One region of the Methylobacterium komagatae genome, then DNA from elsewhere that is predicted to be linked to it. Evidence: predicted binding sites of a transcription regulator. Region 1 holds the regulator's gene; each other region holds the start of a gene.

Evidence for each region. The regulator LexA, encoded in region 1, represses DNA repair genes until DNA is damaged. The targets are predictions, from matches to a motif close to TGTTCNNNNTGTGTTCNG.
Region 2: ACFQE0_RS26035 (LexA family protein) is a predicted target of LexA. The motif match lies at 1,882-1,899, and genes of this name have one in related genera.
Region 3: ACFQE0_RS07495 (ATP-dependent helicase) is a predicted target of LexA. The motif match lies at 1,854-1,871, and genes of this name have one in related genera.
Region 4: ACFQE0_RS26825 (LexA family protein) is a predicted target of LexA. The motif match lies at 4,249-4,266, and genes of this name have one in related genera.

What each region holds. Positions count from the first base shown of each region.
Region 1 covers NZ_JBHSWN010000001.1:3,543,496-3,546,752, forward strand. The annotation lists partial or broken gene ACFQE0_RS17675 (ComEC/Rec2 family competence protein) at 1-1,233, shown strand, start outside; gene lexA (transcriptional repressor LexA) at 1,227-1,973, opposite strand; gene ACFQE0_RS17685 (OmpA family protein) at 2,173-2,772, opposite strand.
Region 2 covers NZ_JBHSWN010000001.1:5,296,854-5,302,257, forward strand. The annotation lists gene ACFQE0_RS26030 (Y-family DNA polymerase) at 14-1,348, opposite strand; gene ACFQE0_RS26035 (LexA family protein) at 1,345-1,797, opposite strand; gene ACFQE0_RS26040 (hypothetical protein) at 1,999-2,253, shown strand; gene ACFQE0_RS26045 (hypothetical protein) at 2,395-3,060, shown strand; gene ACFQE0_RS26050 (hypothetical protein) at 3,178-3,603, opposite strand; gene ACFQE0_RS26055 (putative nucleotide-diphospho-sugar transferase) at 4,186-5,404, shown strand, end outside.
Region 3 covers NZ_JBHSWN010000001.1:1,546,173-1,551,576, reverse strand. The annotation lists gene ACFQE0_RS07505 (AsmA-like C-terminal region-containing protein) at 1-1,222, opposite strand, end outside; gene ACFQE0_RS07500 (hypothetical protein) at 1,489-1,746, opposite strand; gene ACFQE0_RS07495 (ATP-dependent helicase) at 1,882-4,254, shown strand; partial or broken gene ACFQE0_RS07490 (PhoH family protein) at 4,562-5,277, shown strand.
Region 4 covers NZ_JBHSWN010000001.1:5,415,502-5,420,905, forward strand. The annotation lists partial or broken gene ACFQE0_RS26810 (heavy metal translocating P-type ATPase) at 1-1,952, shown strand, start outside; gene ACFQE0_RS26815 (hypothetical protein) at 2,077-2,295, shown strand; partial or broken gene ACFQE0_RS26820 (Y-family DNA polymerase) at 2,512-3,801, opposite strand; gene ACFQE0_RS26825 (LexA family protein) at 3,798-4,229, opposite strand; gene ACFQE0_RS26830 (DUF2235 domain-containing protein) at 4,474-5,404, shown strand, end outside.

The DNA of each region.
Region 1 (3,257 bases):
AAGATCGCGGCCGGGGCGGCCATGGCGGGGGCGACCGCCTATTGTGCCTTTTCCGGCTGGGACATCGCTGCCGAACGCAGCCTGATCATGACGCTCATCATGCTGGGGGCGATCCTCGTGGACCGTCCCGCCCTGTCTCTGCGCAACCTCGCGCTCGCAGCCCTGGTCTGCCTCGCGCGTGAGCCCGAAGCCCTGCTCGGCCCGAGTTTCCAGATGTCCTTCGGTGCCGTGGCGGGCCTCGTCGCCTGCGCACGGCTCATCGACGGAAGGCTGTTTCTCAGCCCTGGCGCGGGCCGGATCGGACGAATGGCAGGCCTCGTCGCACGGGGGATCGTCGGGACACTAACCACCACCCTCGTCGCACAAATCGCGACAGCCCCCTTCGCGACCTATCATTTCCAGACGGTTCAGCCCTTCGGCGTGCTCGGCAACGCCCTGACACTCCCCCTCGTGTCACTGGTGGTGATGCCCTGCGCCGTGCTCGGGACAGTGGCCTATCCCTTCGCCCTCGATCGCCCGGTCTGGTGGGTGATGGGGCAGGCGGTGGCCGGGATGCTCGCCATTTCCGAATGGATTGCCGGTTTCGGACGATCCGTGCTGGTGGTGCCTGCCTTCGGCACCGGGGCGCTGCTGCTGCTGGCGGCGGCACTCCTGCTTGCAACGCTACCCGCCTCACGCCTGCGCCGCTTAGCCCTCCTGCCGGCCCTGGCCGGGCTCGCCCTTGCAGCCTTTCCGCAGCGGCAGGACCTCTACGTCGATCGCCAGGGAACGGGCGCCGCCCTGCGGGGGGTGGACGGACAGCTCACCCTCCTCGGCAAGCCCTCGCGCTTCGTGCTGGAGCAATGGCTGAAAGCCGATGGCGACGATCGCCGCGCCGCCGACCTCCTCGCTATGTCCCCACCAGGCCACTGCGACCGCCTCGGCTGCACCGCCCATCTGCCGGATGGACGGGCGATCGCGCTGGTGAAGGACAGCCGCGCCTTCCCCGAGGACTGCGCCCGCGCGGCCATCGTCATCACAGCGCTGACGGCCCCGTCGGGTTGCGCAGCACCACTCGTCCTCGACCGGCGACGCCTATCCGATCAGGGCGCCGCCTCGCTGAGCCTGAGCGGCGGCTCGATCGCGCCGCTCCACGCCCATGCGTCCGGCCGCCATCCACCTTGGCGCCCCACCCCCGCGGGGAAGCCCGCCGAGGAGACGCCACCGGAGCCGGAACTCCCTCTCGATCAGTAGCGCCGAACGAGACTGACGAGGCGGCCCTGGATCCGCACCCGGTCCGGTCCAAGTACGCGGGTCTCGTAGGCCGGGTTCGCAGCTTCGAGGGCGATGGAGGAGCCGCGCCGACGAAGACGCTTGAGGGTCGCCTCCTCATCGTCGATCAGCGCGACGATGATGTCGCCGGTATTGGCGGTCTCCTGCTTGCGGATGACCACGAGGTCACCGTCGAGGATGCCGGCTTCAACCATCGAATCGCCCCGCACCTCCAGGGCGTAATGCTCGCCACCCGCCAGGAAGTCCGGCGACATGGTGACGGAGTGGCTCTGGTTCTGGATGGCGGCGATGGGCGTGCCCGCCGCGATCCGCCCCATGACGGGGATCGAGACTCCCCGGAATTCCTCGTAGGCCCGCGGCTGAGCCGGAGAAGGGGAAGCAGGGGGCTGCTTGGAGAGACCGCCCTCCACCACGCTCGGAGTGAATCGACGCGGCTCTGGCGCCGAGGCAGCAGCGGCCTCGGCGGCTTCCGGACCACGCCCGAGGGCATCCGGCAGGCGGATCACCTCGATCGCCCGCGCACGATTGGGAAGACGGCGCAGGAAGCCACGCTCCTCCAGGGCGGTGATCAGGCGGTGGATTCCGGATTTCGACTTGAGATCGAGGGCATCCTTCATCTCGTCGAACGAGGGCGGCACCCCACATTCCTGCATCCGCTGCTGGATGAAGCGCAGGAGGTCCAGCTGCTTACGCGTGAGCATGATAGGGTCTCGCAGAATGGCGGCAGGCGCGTTGAAACAAATCGCGAACACGTTAAGCGTTCCGCAAGTGTTCTGCAAGAGACAAGCTTGGCATTAAGGACAGGGGGCGGATTCTCGAAGTCGGCGGCGTGTCATCGCTCATTGGCGTGCCGCCGACTTGGTGGATTCCGGCGGCCAAGCCTCGGATCGTCGGCCGGGCTCACGGCTGCCGGGTGATCAGCACCTCGACACGACGGTTGCGCGCGCGGCCCTCCGGCGTCGCATTGTCGGTGATCGGCTCATCCGCGCCACGCCCGCCGACCGTGATCCGTCCGGTTTCCGACAGGGCAGGGCGGATCAGGGCGGCAACCGCTTCCGCGCGCGCAAGGGACAGCGCCTGATTGTCCCGGAAGGTCCGCGCCGACCGGATCGGTTGATCGTCCGTATAACCCACGATGCGCACTGGCCCCGGTTCGGCCTGAACCACGTCGGCAATCCGGTGCAGGATTCCAAGACTGGCCGGGATGACGTGCGGCTCGCCGGAGGCGAAGACGACGCCGTTGCTGATGCGCACGGCGATCCAACTTCCGAACGGCTCCACTGCCACGGATCCGGCGGCAATCTCCTCAGAGAGGGCCGCCCGGATCCGGTCCAGCTGACTTGGCTTCGAGCCAAGCGTCAGCGTGATCCGCGTTGGTACGTCGACCTTCGGTGGGGGCAACAACGACGGGAAGATAAGCGCCAGCAGACAGACAATACCCACAATCATGATGCTATAGAAACCGATCTGAAAATATCGATATCGTATATTCGCGCTCAACTGCCACTATATCCTATGCCAGTCGCTGGCGCCGACGATACCGCCAAAGAGACGAGCCGGGGACAGCCGACCCGTCTTCGCGCAATGTCAGCCTCTTATGCCTGCGCATCATCCATGTAATTTTTGTGACGTATCCCGCCGAAATTACTCAACCAATAGTATTAACTGTTATGCTTCTGAAACTTTACGTTGCCGACAATGTGAAATTCCATGCGGAACCTGCAGATTGCTCGCCAATCCGGCAACTCAGGGAGATATGTATGCTGATTTTCGTAACATGCTTTCGTCTTATAGACTATTCATTTGCCAAGTTTCGTCTAACAAATTTGATATATGAGGGCATCAACAAATTACACAACTATTGAGTCAAATATTTGCTTAGCAAATTGCTCGCGATAGCCTGATCGTCATAGCAATGTCATCGAACATGTACAGTGGGTTCGGAAAGGTAGGTGGGCAGCAATCAACGACAGTCAGCCAGTGCA
Region 2 (5,404 bases), 1.8 Mb from region 1:
CTCGCCCCAGCGGTCAGGCCAAAGCGACAGGAAGCTCGGACACCTGCGTCGTATAGCGAGGCGTCCGCATCTCGAACTTCGTGTTCCAGTCCCGTTTCGTCGTCAGCCCTGCTCTCGCAGGAACGACAGCGCCACGTCCCCACCGCGAGTTGCAGGCGTCCATCGCGGCCATCAACGGACCGGAGCGCTCGCGATCGAGCGCGCCGATTAACGCGCGCGGGCTATGACTGAGGGGCGCAAGATCGTTCGTCACCACGCCGGCCTTCGAATAGCGCCAGGCCGGCCGGTCAGAACTCGGCTCGCGCCAGGTCTTCGCCACACCGAGCCGTGCCGCCTTGATCAGCGCCAGCGTGTCCGAACTGTGCTCCGGCAGGCTGACGGTGGTGGCCACCGAGCGCTGCGGCGCGTCCCGGTCGTGCTCGCTCGTATGATAGAAGACCGTGACGTGATCGGTGCCGAGGCCTTCCCGACGCAGCTTCTCACCGAGACGGGTCGCGTGGGCAGCAACTGCTTCCTCCAGCGTCGCCCGGTCAGTGATGCGTGCGGAGAACGAGCGCGTCACGGCGCAGCCCTTCCGCCGGGCCGGCACGAGGTCGAGCGGCAAGCAGGCGAGGCCGCGCAGTTCGTGGATGATGCGTTCGCCCACCACGGTCAGGCCCTTGCGGACCGGCCGGGGATCGAGGTCCCGCAAATCCGCGACACTCTCGACGCCCATCGCCTCCAGCTTGGCGAGCGAGGCCCGGCCGATGCCCCAGACCTCACCGACCTCCACCCGGCACAGCCAGTGCTCATAGGCGGCGACATCCGTCAGATCGCAGACGCCATCGAGATCGGGGACGGTCTTGGCGATGTGATTGGCGAGTTTGGCCAGCGTCTTCGTCGGCCCGATCCCGACGCAGGTCGGGATGCCGGTCCAGGCGCGCACGGTGGCGCGAAGGTCACGAGCTAGTTCGCCCCGGAGCAAGGGGGCCACGTCCGACAGGTCGAGGAAGCTCTCATCGATCGAGTAGATCTCCACCCGCGGGCTGAACTGCCGGTAGACGGCGTTCGTGCGCCCGCTCATGTCGCCATAGAGCGTGTAGTTGGACGAGAAGACCCGCACGCCTTGGGTCCGGCAGAGATCACGGATCTTGAAGAACGGTTCGCCCATGCGGATGCCGAGGGCTTTCGCCTCGCTCGTGCGGGCGATCGCACAGCCATCGTTGTTCGACAGCACGATCACCGGCACGCGGGCGAGTTTGGGATCGAACACGCGCTCGCAGGAGCAATAGAAGCTGTTGCCGTCGATCAACGCGACGGCCCGGCCGCCGCCGATCCGATCACGCGCTCTGTCGCCCGGTCTGCTCACGTCAGCCGCCCCCGCGCGAGATGCCAGCGCACGGTGAAGCGCACCACGCCCCAGATCTCGACTTCGCTCGCCTCGTCGACGGCGAAGGTCGGCAGGTCCGGGTTATCGAAGGCGAGGCGCGGCCTGTTGCCTTCCATGCGGTAGCGCTTGCAGCTCAGCAGCGCATCGACCACCGCCACGACCACGCTATCGTGTTGGGCGGTGAGGCTACGATCGACGCAGGCCAGATCGCGGTCGAATATGCCGGCGCCGCGCATGCTCTCGCCGCGCACCTGCATCAGGAAGGTGGCAGGCGGGTTCGGCACCAGCCAGCGCGGCAGTTCGAGCGCGCCCTCCAGGAAATCGTCGGCGGGCGACGGGAAGCCGGCACACAGCGCGGGCCCGACGAGGGGGACGCGCACGGTGCTTGGCCCCTCGGCCGGTAGCGTTGCGACGCGTCGCAGGCTCATCGGCGTGAGCCTTCGCAAGCGGGGCCTCGATCCCAATCCCCAACCAATCCGCTCGACATCTCTCGCATCCGGCCCGAACCCGACTAGAACACATCGGGAACAAGCCTGACCTTAGGCGGTAGTTCAACCGGCGGCATCCTCCTGCCGGACGTAGACCTGAGGGGCGATGTGGACGGCTGTGGACGCTGGTGGAAATCATCAATGAGGAAGACGGCTTGGGCGGACACTCCTGTCCCGCCTCTCCGAGGCAAGCAACTGGCGGCCCTGCGCGCCATCGCGTCGACGCCCGGCGGGTTGCGGATCACCGCCTATCCGAGCGCAATGTCGCTGCTTGTCGAGATGGGGTTGGTCGAGGAGCGCCCGGCTTCACGAACCGCGCACCGTGAGGGCCGGGCTTGGTTTCTCACTGTAGAGGGGCGGGAGACGGTGAAAGCCTATGGGGTCGATGCCCCGTGAGCGAGCCTTCGATCTCGTCATTGAGACATGAGATAAATCTTGTGATGGCAACAGGTCAATATTGAAGCCGGGGCCCGTGAAATGCCGATCTCAATAATCTATCGGATTGGAGAGTGATCGATTCGAGGAGCCAATTATCCGATGAGACGCGAATTTTCTGACAAGCACGAGTTTATTATTGACGCAGGCATCGACGCACTAAGCGATATAGTCAATGACATACAGGCTATTTGGAAGATCGGACACAAGACACAGGCTACAGTTGAAAAGTTCGAGGATCGCCAATACGGATATGTCTTAAGTGAAGATGGTATATCGGACGCGCTGCTCAGGATTGCGTTCAATCAGGCGCTTGCCTACGGCTGTTTGTTTAATGATGCGGATAAGTCGCCGAGCGAGTCAAAATCTGCGGCTGAACTAAGACTCGATAGAGTTAGGGAGTTTGGCAGGAAGCTCAGCGGCGTAACGGCGACTCAACTGCGAAAACGGGGCGTCAGGAATGCCCTCGCGCATTATGACGAACGGTTTTCGAAGGCGGTCGTGGAAGCGAACGGTCAGCCAATCTCGATAATGAAGGGTCTCGGAATTAGCCATCTGAACGCCGTTGTGAGCGAGGCTAAGCATTTTCTTAGATTAAACGTATACTCATTTTATGAAGATACGTTCTATCTATTTAACGAGACTTTGAAACTAGAGCCGCTGCACACTGAAATAGTTACGATTGTGAAAACCCTCAATTATTCTTTCGACGGAGAGAAATTGATTGAGAGGCCCAAATTATTGCCGCTGAAGTTCGGCGCGAAGTGAGACAAAAGAAGGCCCGCCACGGCGAACCGGGCGGGCTGGAATAGACTCGGAATGTTTCGAGGCGGCTCGGACAGGCGGCCAACCGAACGGATGCGGTGTGAGCCTCGAGAGCCAGCGCTACTGGGCTTTGCTGCTCTTGCGGGCGAACTCCCAAACCGGCACGCCCCATACCTGCCCCGGCTTGTTGCGGCGGGCGGATCCGCGATCCGTTACAATCCGGTCTACTTCAACGGCCGTCGGGTTCAGCCCGGGCATCATGAGGGCCCCGCAGTAGTCGATGCGGAGCGTCCCATGCTCTGGGTGAACTGCGAACAGTTCGGCCGCTGTCCAGCCGAGGCGGTGAGCTTCGGCGCCGTGCTGATTGCAGAAAGCAATCGCCTCCTCGCGAATCGCCGCCCATTTTGCCGGGACGAGGTAGCGGCAGGGCGAGGCATGCGGCGACAGGTTCTCCAGGGCGCTGCGCCAACGAGCGACGGCATCCGGGAGGGGTGAAGGGCTGGCTGACATGCCGGCTGCGTACAGCGGCTCAGCCGGGCGATCCATGCGAGGGGGCGCCCAGCTGACCTGTCAGCTTTGCAGATTGCGCTCTCGCACGTCTGATGCCTCTGAAAACCACGGCCCGCGGCGAGAGGCGAAACGCATGCTCAACAATGCTGCCGGCGTCGCACGCGGCCCGTCGTCAGTCGCTCAGCTTGACCTCTCTGATCAGCACCTTGCCGTCGGCAAGTACCGTGACGGGAGTGATTTCCTGGCCGTTGGGGAGTTTGATGACGGGCCTGATCGTTCTCGTGGGCATGCTGCGCTCCGCTCAGATATCACCTGGATAAAAAGAAGCGAGCTGAATTGCGGTTCCGGCTGTGCCGCAGGTTCGGAGCGAGATTGAGCAGCAGGGCTTCGTCCGAATCGCGAAGCGTTGGGTCGTTCACTGCGATGGCCACCCGCCGGCCCCCATCCCGATCAGATCATGGGGGAGCGGGGACAGTCCGATCTTGTTGGCTGGGCGGCAGACAACGCGGCTGCCTCTTTCATGTCAGCCGATCATGCGCGGGTTTTCCGTGACTCACGCCAAGCCTCAATGGTACTCGGCATCTTATAGAGCCTGATTGCCCTCGCTATGATCCCGTCATGAATAAATTGCGTCGCGCTATCTTCACCCTGACCACGAACCAGAAGCTTCCGTGGGCATGTCTGCTATTTGAAACGCTGAGAACACATAATCCAGAGTGCGATCTCATCTTAGGTCTTGTTGATCGGGCGCATGATGGCAGCTACCCTGAGGGTTGCAAAATTATATCTGTCGAGGATATTAGGCTGCCTGATGAAAAGAGCTTTCTATTTCGGTACAGCGCATTCAATTTATGTACAGCTGTAAAACCCTATTATTTTAAGTACCTCTTTGAAATGGGCTACGAAAAGGTATTGTATTTTGACAGCGACATAGCTGTCTTTCAAACGCTTGACCGATACTTTGGGCTTATGGAAGCTGGGTCTGATTTCATTTTGACGCCCCACCTTTTGAAGCCGACAGTCAAATCTGATCTACCGGACGATATTGCAATACTTCGGCACGGCACCTTCAATTTAGGTTTCATCGGCATCGCTGCATCTGCCGAATCAATTCCACTAGTTGATTGGTGGGCTGAGAAGCTTCAATTTAACTGCGTGACATTGATCGAAGAAGGTGTTTTCGCAGACCAGAAATTCATAGACCTAATACCATCGTTTACGAGTAAGATTTCTATCGTTAGGGACCCTGGTGCGAACTTCGCCTATTGGAATATGTTGCGACGGGTTGTTTCGTTTGAGGACGAGCGTTTTTATATCGATAGCTTACCGCTAATATTCGCACATTTCAGCGGCTTCGATATTCATGATTTAGGGCACCTCTCGAAGTATGGGGCGAGGGTCGAGCCGGAGGAAACCCGAGGATTGGAAGCGCTCATCCTATGGTACGCAGATAAGCTAAGGAGTTTTTCGGCAGACTCATATGTTCCTGCACCTTATGCCTTCGGCTCATTCTATTCTGGAGCGGCGATACCGGATGGCACGCGAGAGAAGTTTCGCCAATCCGTATACGATCCGAATGAAGATCCCTTTGCGTGTAGTGCTCTGGAAGATGGCAGTTATGCATTCGTGCAACGTCAGCCGCCGGTTATCAAGCAAAGTACTAGGTTCGAAGAAACGCACGATCACCTGCTGGTGGCTCTTAGGGAATTAGACACGCGTACACATCACGCGTTCAGCCTTCTGCAGGAAAATGAGACCCTGAAAGCGAGGATCAGAGAGTTGGAAGGCCAAGGGGTCACAGAAAACGTGCAAGGGCCAAGTCACCGACCCCCAACAC
Region 3 (5,404 bases), 2.0 Mb from region 1:
GCTGGGCGCCGATGGCGACCGGTCCGGTGAAGCGCAGGGGCGCGCCCTCGATCTCTCCGCTCAGCGACACGCTCGCCTCGCCGGGGGCTGTGGCCGACAGGCGCCGCAGCAGCAACCCGCCGCCCCGCTCCGCCGTGCCCGCCACCATGAGATCTCGCCATTCGGCGACCCCAAAGGCGGCGCTCTCCACCGCGACGTCGAAATCGAACATCACCGGCAGACCCCAACCGCCCTGCGGGATGCCGCGCGCCAGCAGCGCCTGTCCCTCGGTCGAGGTCAGGAAGGCATCGAGGTCGAGCCGCCGCGCCTTCAGCGATACGGCCGCGCGCCACTGGTGCAGATCGAGCCGCCCAGTGCCTTCGAGGCGCAGGGACTTACCGCCGGGGTCGATGTCCAGGCTCGCCTGATCGAAGCGCACCTGCGTCCCACGCGACTTGAAGGCACCCGCCAGGGTGAAGGGGAGATAAGCCCCCGCCGCCTGTGATGGCGGTCCGACGACGAGCTTCGCATTGCCCTCTGCCGTCACGTTGCTCGCCGTGGGCTCACCCGGGTCGGGGGTCAGGCCGAACCGGGCATCCACCTCGAACACGGGTGTCGCGTCGCCGCCGCCGGAGATCTTCACGGGCAGGCGGCCCTCGGGATCGGGCGTCCCGCTCACGGCGCGGAATGGCACGCCGCCGCTCGTCGCCTCGACCCGCCACGGGCCGATCAGGGCGGGCGATTGCACCCGGACGTCTTCGGCCGTGAACTGGTCGGTTCGCCCGGTCGTGACCACCGCCGTGGTCACGAGGAATTGCTGGATCTGGAGGTTCTCGATGGCAAGGTCCCGGTCGCGGAGCCCGTCGAGTAGCCCCTTGGGCAGGCGGATCGCCTCGCCCTCGCCGAGCGGCAGGCGGATCTCGGCCCGGCCGATCCGGGTCTCGGTGAAGCGCGCCTCGCCCTTGAGCAGCGGCGCCAGGGCGATCTCGGCCTTCACGAAGCGGGCATCGAGGGAAGGACCGCCCTTCGCGCCGAGGACAAGCCGGTCGACTCGAAGGCGTGGGGATGGCAGGAGCCGCACCTCGATGCGGCCCTGGCTCTGCGCAGGCAGTCCGAGGGATTGCGACAGCGTCTGGTCGATGAAGGCCCGATGGGCCGTCCAGTCGATGAAGGGCGGAACGGCCAGCGCCGCGATCAGGACGAGGACGATCGCGCCTGCCAGCGCGGTCAGCAGATCACGCACCGTTCCGGTTCCAGACCTCACATCGCGACGCGCCGTAGGGCGCGCGACCGCGTGCCCCCATGGGCCACCCGACCGCGCCTATAGCATGACGAGCGTGAGGCCGCGCGAGCCTCGCCAAGGCATTTTGCGCCGAGGTGAATCCCGCGTCGCCTGATAGCGTCTTAGTGCAGTGACGCACTCACTTCGTTCATGCGTCCCTGCCCTAGGTTTTTGTTCTTGCATCAATTTTTCCAGACACGGCTGACGCCTCCATCTGGATCGATGCACTAGCGGCCGACGCGCGGGATCGGCGCGGGCGGCGGCGGCGGGGCCGCGTTCTGGCTGCGCTGGATGTTCATCATCGTGGTGTTGTTCTGGCTCGTGGAATCCTGTTGCACCGCGCGGTTGTTGCTCATGGTCGACATGGACTGGTTGGCCGCGTTCGGGTTGCTCGGCTGCACCTGCGCGAAGGCCGGGGCGGCCGAGAGTGCGAGGGGAATGGCGGCGGCGAGGGCGATCCCCGCGAGGCGGTTCGTGTTGGACATGTCTCGGCCTTCCGGCTGTCGGGTGGGCGTATGGGAGAACAAGCCTCGGCCCGTAACGGGGTTCCGGGCGCGCGCAGGGGACGCACGGGCGGCTGCGGCCTCGACGCCGTTCGCGATTTGGTCCAGTGAAGGACGATGCAGAACCGCCCGAACGCCCTGCCCGCCGCGGACGGCCCCTCCGCTTCGATCACCGCCCGCGCCCTCGGCGCGCTGAGGCGGGATTCGGATGGGTACCTCGACGGGCTGAACCCGGAACAGCGCCTCGCCGTCGAGACGACGGAGGGGCCGATCCTCGTCCTCGCGGGTGCGGGCACGGGCAAGACGCGGGTTCTGACCACGCGCATCGCGCACCTCATCTCGACCGGCCGCGCACGGCCCTTCGACATCCTGGCCGTGACCTTCACCAACAAGGCCGCGCGGGAGATGAAGCACCGGATCGGCACGCTGATCGGTCCGGCGGGCGAGGGCATGCCGTGGCTCGGCACGTTCCACGCGATCGGCACCAAGATCCTGCGTCGCCACGCGGAACTGGTCGGGCTGAAGTCGGACTTCACCATCCTCGGTACCGACGACCAGCTGCGCCTGATGAAGCAGGTGCTGGCCGACCAGAACATTGATGAGAAGCGCTGGCCCGCCCGCTCCCTGTCCCATCTGATCGATGGCTGGAAGAATCGCGGCCTCACGCCGGATCAGGTGCCGCCGGGCGAGGCGACCTCCTTCGCCTTCGGCAAGGGCGGCGCGCTCTACACGGCCTATCAGGCCCGGCTCGCCACCCTCAACGCGGTCGATTTCGGCGACCTCCTGTTGCTCTGCCTGAAGCTCTGGCGGGACAACACGGACATCCTGGAAAGCTACCAGGACCGGTTCCGCTACATCCTGGTGGACGAGTATCAGGACACCAACGTCGCCCAGTATCTGTGGCTGCGGCTGCTGGCACAGAAGCGAAAGAACGTCGCCTGTGTCGGTGACGACGACCAGTCGATCTATGGCTGGCGCGGGGCCGAGGTCGACAACATCCTGCGGTTCGAGCACGATTTCCCCGGCGCCACCGTGGTGCGCCTGGAGCGCAACTACCGCTCGACGGGCCACATCCTCGCCGCCGCCTCGGGGCTGATCGCCAAGAACGAGAGCCGACTCGGCAAGACCTTGCGCACCGAGGACGAGCCGGGTGAGCCCGTGACCGTGACGGGCGCCTGGGATTCGGAAGAGGAGGCCCGGCTGCTGGCCGAGGCGATCGAGTCGCTTCAATCCAAGAAGCATCCGCTCTCGGAGATCGCCGTCCTCGTGCGCATCTCGGCGCAGATGCGCGAGATCGAAGACCGCTTCGTCCAGCTCGGCCTGCCCTACCGGGTGATCGGCGGCCCCCGCTTCTACGAGCGGGCCGAAATCCGCGATGCGCTGGCCTATCTGCGCGTCACGATGAATGTCAGCGACGACCTCGCCTTCGAGCGGATCGTCAACACGCCGAAGCGGGGCCTCGGCGACGCGACGCTCCAGCAACTGCACACCTTCGGCCGGGCCGAGCGGGTGCCGCTGCTCGTCGCCGCCCGCCGCCTTTGCGAGACCGACGAGCTGAAGCCCAAGGTCCGCCAGACGCTGCGGGCGCTGACCGAGAGCTTCTCCCGCTGGGCGCGCCTCGTGGAAAGCCAGCCGCATAGCGAGGTTGCGCAGACGATCCTCGAAGAGTCTGGCTACACCGAGATGTGGCAGAAGGACCGCTCGGCCGACGCCGCCGGACGGTTGGAGAACCTGAAGGAATTCGTCCGCTCCATGGAGGAATTTCCCGACATGGCGGCCTTCCTCGAACACGTCTCTCTGGTGATGGAAGCCTCCGAGGCCGAGGGCGCCGAGCGCGTCTCGCTGATGACGCTCCACGCCGCCAAGGGGCTCGAATTCGACACCGTGTTCCTCCCCGGCTGGGAGGACGGCCTGTTCCCGAACCAGCGCGCCCTCGACGAAAGCGGCCGGGCCGGGCTCGAGGAAGAGCGCCGTCTCGCCCATGTCGGGCTGACGCGGGCGCGCAAGCGCGCCAAGCTCTCCTTCGCCGTGAACCGCCGTATCCACGGGCTCTGGTCCTCGACCATCCCGTCGCGCTTCATCGACGAACTGCCTGCCGCCTCCGTCGACGTGGTGGAAGCTCCGGCCCATTACTCGGCGGGCGCCTCGCGCTTCGACCGCAACCCGCAGCCGTTTGGATCGAGCTACGGCACGCCCGGCTGGCAGCGGGCCCAGGAGCGGACGCAGGAGCGGACGAACGCCAATTCCGGCGGGCGCGGCTTCGGCGCCTCCCCCGGCCGACGGGGCGTCTCCTCCGGCCCCCGGCAGATCGAGGGCGAGCTGATCGCCAAATCGACGGGCACGCCTTCGGCCTTCAGCGAGGGCCAGAGGGTGTTCCACACCAAGTTCGGCCCCGGCAACGTCGCGGCGGTGGACGGCAACAAGCTCACCGTCGACTTCGACAAGGCGGGCCGCAAGATGGTGCTGGAAAGCTTCGTCCAGCCTGCCTGAACGTGGCCGCAGGGACACGGCGGGGCGGCAAGCTTCGCCTTTTCCTCGCCGAGGCCGGAAACCGTCACCCGCGAGTCACACCCGGCGAACAAATCTGCCGCGCAGCCGATTTTGGTGCGTCGGTTGCTTCGTCGGCTCCGTTCCGGGTGTGAAATGATTTACACTCCACAGGCAACCTTCGAAGGCCCGGAACTTCGATGAGCGACAAGAATTGGCTCGTCGAAATGCTTGTGAACAGCAGGAGTACGTAGACTACGTCATTTCAGTAACACGTCCAGATAGGCCCGTCCCGTTGGAGTGTTGACCCATGAAGAGACGCCGCGCACGCCTTGAACTGGTTGAAGATCGTACGTCCCGCCTCCATCGCACACGCTTCGACGAAGAACGGCATTTAAGCCCGATCCAACCCCTGACGGACCGTCAGGCCGAATATCTCGAAGCCCTCGGCCGCTCTCCGCAAGTCATCGTCCTCGGCCCCGCCGGCACCGGAAAAACCTTCATCGCCGGAACCCGCGCCGCCGATCAGCTCCGTCAGCGCCGCATCAACAAGGTCGTCATCACGCGGCCCAACGTTCCCTCGGGACGGTCGCTCGGCTTCTTCCCCGGAACCCTCGAAGAGAAGATCGCCCCCTGGGTCGCCCCCTTACGGAGGCGATGAAGGAACGAATGGGCGCAGGCGCCTTCGAGATCGCCCTCAAGGCCGGCGACATCGAGATCGTGCCCTTCGAAGTGATGCGCGGGCGCACCTTCAAGAACTGCCTCGTGATCCTCGATGAGGCGCAGAACACCACCACCAACGAGATCAAGATGTTCCTGACCCGCATCGGCGACGATTGCCAGGTCATCATCAACGGCGACGTCTCGCAGACCGACCTTCGTGAAACCTCCGGCCTGCGCACGGTCATCCACCTGATCAAGAGCCGGATGATGCCGATCCCGATCGTGGAGTTCACCCGCAGCGACATCGTCCGTTCCGGCATCTGCGCCGAATGGGTCGCAGCTTTCGAGGAAACGAATCTCTGACTTGACCGTTACTCACGGCGGACCGGCTAGGTCCGCCGTGCCCACTCGGCACGAGACTTCTCCCTCGAACCTCCCCTTGCGGGAGGACGAACCGGGCCTGATCCCGGCAAACGGAAGAATTGGAGTC
Region 4 (5,404 bases), 1.9 Mb from region 1:
CTGACCCTGCCGGTTTTCGTCCTGGAGATGGGCGGCCACCTGTTCGGCCTGACGGAGCGCCTCGGGCAGCAGACGTCCAACTGGATCCAGTTCGCGCTGGCGACCCCGGTCGTGCTCTGGGCCGGCTGGCCGTTCTTCGTTCGCGGTTGGGCATCCGTCCGCAGCCGCAACCTCAACATGTTCACCCTGATCGCCCTCGGGACGGGGGTCGCCTGGCTCTACAGCGTGGTCGCGACCGTGGCGCCCGGGCTTTTCCCGGAGGCGCTGCGTGGGCATGGCGGGGCGGTGCCGGCCTATTTCGAGGCGGCCGCCGTCATCACGGTGCTGGTGCTGCTCGGGCAGGTCTTGGGCTGCGGGCCCGCGAGAGCACGGGCGGGGCCCTCCGCGCGCTGCTCGACCTCGCGCCGAAGACGGCCCGGCGCATCCGGGCGGATGGCACCGACGAGGAGGTGCAGCTCGACACCATCGGCGTTGGCGACCGCCTGCGCGTGCGGCCCGGCGAGAAGGTGCCGGTCGACGGCGCTGTCGTGGAGGGTCGCAGCTCCGTCGACGAGAGCCTTGTGACGGGAGAATCGATGCCCGTCACCAAAGAGGCCGGCGCCTCTGTCATCGGCGGCAGCCTCAACCAGTCCGGCTCGCTCGTCGTCGAGGCGACCAAGGTCGGGCGCGACACCATGCTGGCCCGCATCGTCCAGATGGTGGCCGAAGCCCAGCGGTCGCGCGCCCCCATCCAACGCCTCGCCGACCAAGTCGCCGGCTGGTTCGTGCCGGCGGTCATCGGAGTGGCGGCGCTCGCCTTCGTCGCCTGGATGGCCTTCGGGCCGGAACCGCGCTTCACCTTCGCACTGCTGGCGGCGGTCGCGGTGCTCATCATCGCCTGCCCCTGCGCGCTCGGGCTCGCCACGCCGATGTCGATCATGGTCGGCGTCGGCCGCGGCGCCCAGGCCGGCGTGCTGGTCAAGAACGCCGAAGCCCTGGAGCGCATGGAGAAGGTCACGACGCTGGTGGTCGACAAGACCGGTACGCTGACCGAGGGCAAGCCGGCCGTGACGCGGGTGGTGCCGGCGGGCGGCTTCGACGAGGCCACCGTGCTGCGCCTCTCGGCGAGCGTGGAGCGCGCGAGCGAGCACCCGCTGGCCGTGGCGATCGTGAAGGCGGCCGAGGATCGCGGCATCGGCCTGGCCCCCGTGGCCGACTTCGACAGCCCGACTGGCAAGGGCGCGCTCGGCACGGTCGAGGGCCGCCGGGTGGCGCTCGGCAATGCCGCCTTCCTGCGCGAGCAGGGGGTGGACGTGGTGGCCCAGGCTGCCGAGGCCGATGATCTGAGGCGCGACGGGGCCACCGCGATCTTCGCCGGGGTCGACGGGCAGGTTGCGGGCGTCATCGCGATCGCCGATCCGGTCAAGGCGACGACGCCCGAGGCGCTCGCCGCGCTCCGGGCCGAGGGGATCCGGGTGGTGATGCTGACCGGCGACAACCGCACCACGGCAGAAGCGGTGGCGCGCCGGCTCGGCATCGAGGAGGTCGAGGCGGAGGTGCTGCCCGACCAGAAGGCCGCCGTGGTCGAGCGCCACAAGGCGGCGGGTCAGGTGGTCGCCATGGCGGGCGACGGCGTCAACGACGCCCCCGCGCTCGCGGCGGCGGACGTCGGTATCGCGATGGGCACCGGCACGGACGTGGCCATCGAGAGCGCGGGCCTGACGCTGCTCAAGGGCGACCTCCTCGGCATCGTGCGGGCGCGCCGCCTATCGCGGGCGGTGATGGGCAACATCCGCCAGAACCTGTTCTTCGCCTTCATCTACAACGCGGCTGGCGTGCCGGTCGCGGCGGGGGTGCTCTACCCGTTCCTCGGCATCCTGCTCTCACCGGTCATCGCAGCCGCCGCCATGGCGCTCTCCTCGGTCAGCGTGATCGGCAACGCCCTGCGCCTGCGGACGGCGCGGCTTGGTTGACGGAGACGGTGCGGGAAGCTCGGGCGGCTTGCGCTACGCCTTGACCTTCCCATCGCGGGAAGCCCTACGGAGCAGCTGAGGGGAGCACCGCTATGATGGGCCCGCGGGAAACGGAGGAAAGACCATGAAGCGGATCGTCCTGGCCTCGGCCGCCCTGCTGCTGATGGCGCCGTCCCCGGTAATGGCGATGTCCTGCTGCGGCGGCGGCAAGGACAAGGGCGCCATGATGTGCGGCAAGCCCGGCATGAAGACCGGGATGGCCATGAACCACGGCGCCATAAAGGGGAAGAAGGGCGGGTGCTGCTGCGAGGGCATGCCCATGAACATGACCAAGCGCGGCTAGCGGGAACCGCGGGCGCGTTGCGGGCCTCGCCCGGTCGATCTGGCCGCACTGCATCGGGGGGAGCGCGCCGCAGGGCCCCGCGCGCTGGCGACCAACAGGGCCGGTCTTTGCCCACGGAGAGGAAAGCCTCCGAAGGCGCGAGGGATGAGCGCCGTCTAATGTAGCACAACCTCCTGACGTTGTATCACATTAAAGGGAGGGGCCGGGCTCGCCCGGCTAGGCCGCCGCGACGACCGGCAACTCGTCGAGCCGGGTGGTGTAGCGGGGGGAGCGCATTTCGAACTTCGTCGACCAGTCGCGCTTCTCGGCGAGCCCGGCCGTCGCCGGCACCACGGCGCCGCGCCCGAACCGGCGATTGCAGGCGTCGAGCGCCGCCATCAACGCGACCCCGTGCTCCCGGTCGAGCCTGGCCGAAGCCGGGCAGGGCCCGCTGCGAGGCCGCCAGCGGCACCAGGTCGGTCGTGACCACGCCCGCCTTCGCGTAGCGGTAGCCGTCGCGCCAGACCTTGCGCACGCCGTGCGTCGCCGCCTTCAGCAGCACCAGGGTGTCGTTCGTGGCCTCGGGCAGGGTCACCACCGTCGAGACCGAGCGCTGCGGCCGGTCGCGGTCGTGCTCGGAGGTGTGGAAGAAGACCGTGACGTGGTCGGTCCCGAGCCCCTCGCGCCGCAGCTTCTCCCCGAGCCGGGTCGCGTGCGCGGCGACCGCCTGCTCCATGGTGGCGCGGTCCTCGACCCGGTCGGAGAAGCTGCGGGTGACGGCGCAGCCCTTCCGGGTCGGGGCGAGCTCCTCCAGGTTGAGGCAGGGCACCCCGCGCAGCTCCTGCACTAGGCGCTCGCCCACCACCGTCATCGCCTTGCGCACCGCCCGGGTGTCGAGATCGCGCACGTCCGCCGCGCTGACGCAGCCGAGCGCCTCCAGCTTGCGCGCGTTGGCCGGGCCGACGCCCCAGATCTCGTCGGGCGCGATGCGGGCCATCCAGTGGTCGTACTGCACCGGGTCGGTCAGGTCGCAGACCCCGCCGAGCTCGGGCACCGTCTTGGCGACGTGGTTGGCGAGCTTGGCCAGCGTCTTCGTCGCCCCGATCCCGACGCAGGTCGGGATCCCCGTCCAGGCCCGCACCGTCTCGCGCATGTCGCGCGCGAGCGGCACACGGTCGCGCTCGCGCACGTCCGAGAGGTCCAAAAGCTCTCGTCGATCGAGTAGACCTCGATGCGCGGGGAGAACCCCCGGTAGACCGCGTTCACCCGGGCCGACATGTCGCCGTAGAGCGCGTAGTTCGACGAGTAGACCCGCACGCCTTGCGCCCGGCACAGCGCGCGGATCTTGAAGTACGGCTCGCCCATGCGGATGCCGAGCGCCTTGGCCTCGCTGGTGCGGGCGACGGCGCAGCCGTCGTTGTTCGAGAGCACGATGACCGGCACCCGCGCGAGCCTCGCGTCGAAGACGCGCTCGCACGAGCAGTAGAAGCTGTTCCCGTCCGAGAGCGCGTAGGCCCGGGCGCTCATTCGCCGCTCCGGCGCCTCGGGTTGACCGAGCCCGAGACCACGCCCCAGACCTCGACCACGGCGTCCGGGGAGAGCCGGAACTCGGGGAAGCGCGGGTTGGCGAAGGAGAGCGTGACCCGGGGCCCCTGGCGGCGCCAGACCTTGAAGGAGCGCTCGCCGTCGATGTCGACGACCACGACGTCGCCGTTGCGCGGGGTCAGGGAGCGGTCGACCACCGCGAGGTCGCCGTCGAAGAGGCGGGCGAGCATCATGCTGTCGCCGGCGACCCGCACCAGGAAGGTGGCCGGCCGGTTGGCGACGAGCAGCCGCTGCAGGTCGATCTCCTCCTCGATGAAGTCGTCGGCCGGGCTCGGGAAGCCGGCACGCACGGGTTTCGCCAGGATGGGGATCGGTGTCGGCAACCCGATCGTGACGCCCGAGACCTGCATGCGCGTGCTCCGAATCCAACGGAACAAAAGTGGAACATGGCGGCCGGGTTCCGCCAAGCGGCCGAGCTTGGCCTCCGGCATGCGCGGTGGAGGGCTGTGGATAACGGGGATAGGGCGCTGGCGCTCGTCGCCGGGCCCGCCCAGGAACGCATCAGGAACGTCGCCGGTCCGTGAGCGTTGAGCTGCGCCTGGGCCGGTCCGGACCGCCTCACGTCGCCGTCCCGCGATACCGGGGGTATCCGCCATGAAGCGTCTCGCCATCTTCCTCGACGGCACCTGGAACACGCTCAACAACAACACGAACGTCTGGCGCCTGAAGTCGCTGTGCGACCCGACGGCCCCCGGGCAGCTCGTCTACTACAGCCAGGGCGTCGGCACCCGCATCGGTGAGAAGGTGCGCGGCGGGATCGTAGGCTACGGCCTCGATAACGAGATCGTCGACGCCTACACCTGGCTCGTCCAGGCCTACGAGGAGGGAGACGAGATCTTCATCTTCGGCTTCAGCCGTGGCGCCTACGCGGCGCGCAGCCTGTCCGGCCTGATCTCGAAGTGCGGCGTGCTCCGGCCGGGCGCCCCGCTCTCGATCGAGCAGCTCTACGCCCGCTACCGCCGCCGCACCGAGCCCACGATCCGCACGCTGCTCGTCACCGACCCGGCGCGGCTCGCCGGCATCGAGGAGCGCTGGCTCGTCGCCCACTGCGTGCCCGCCGACGTCAAGTTCATGGGGATATGGGACACGGTCGGATCGGTCGGCAACCCGCTGTCGAGCCTGCGCACCCGGGTCGCGAAGTACCGCTTCCTCGACACCCACCTCTACCGCTCAAACACCTACGCCTTCCACGCGCTCGCCCTCGACGAGCAGCGTCGGGCCTTCGAGCCGACCTTCTGGACGCAGACCGCCGACAACGACAAGGTCGCGACCTGCCCGCGCCGGAGCCTCGATGCGATCGAGCAGCGCTGGTTCGTCGGGGCCCACGCCAACGTCGGCGGCGGCTACCCGAGTGACATCCTCGCCCAGGCCCCCTTGAAGTGGATCCTGGACAAGGCGGCCCAGCACGGCCTCGCCTTTCGGCCGGGCTTCTCCCTGGACGCGCCCGCCCCGAACGCGGAGATCGCGGATTCCTACGCCGCCTTCGGCCCGAGGCTCCTGCGCCTGTTCACGCCGCGCTTCCACC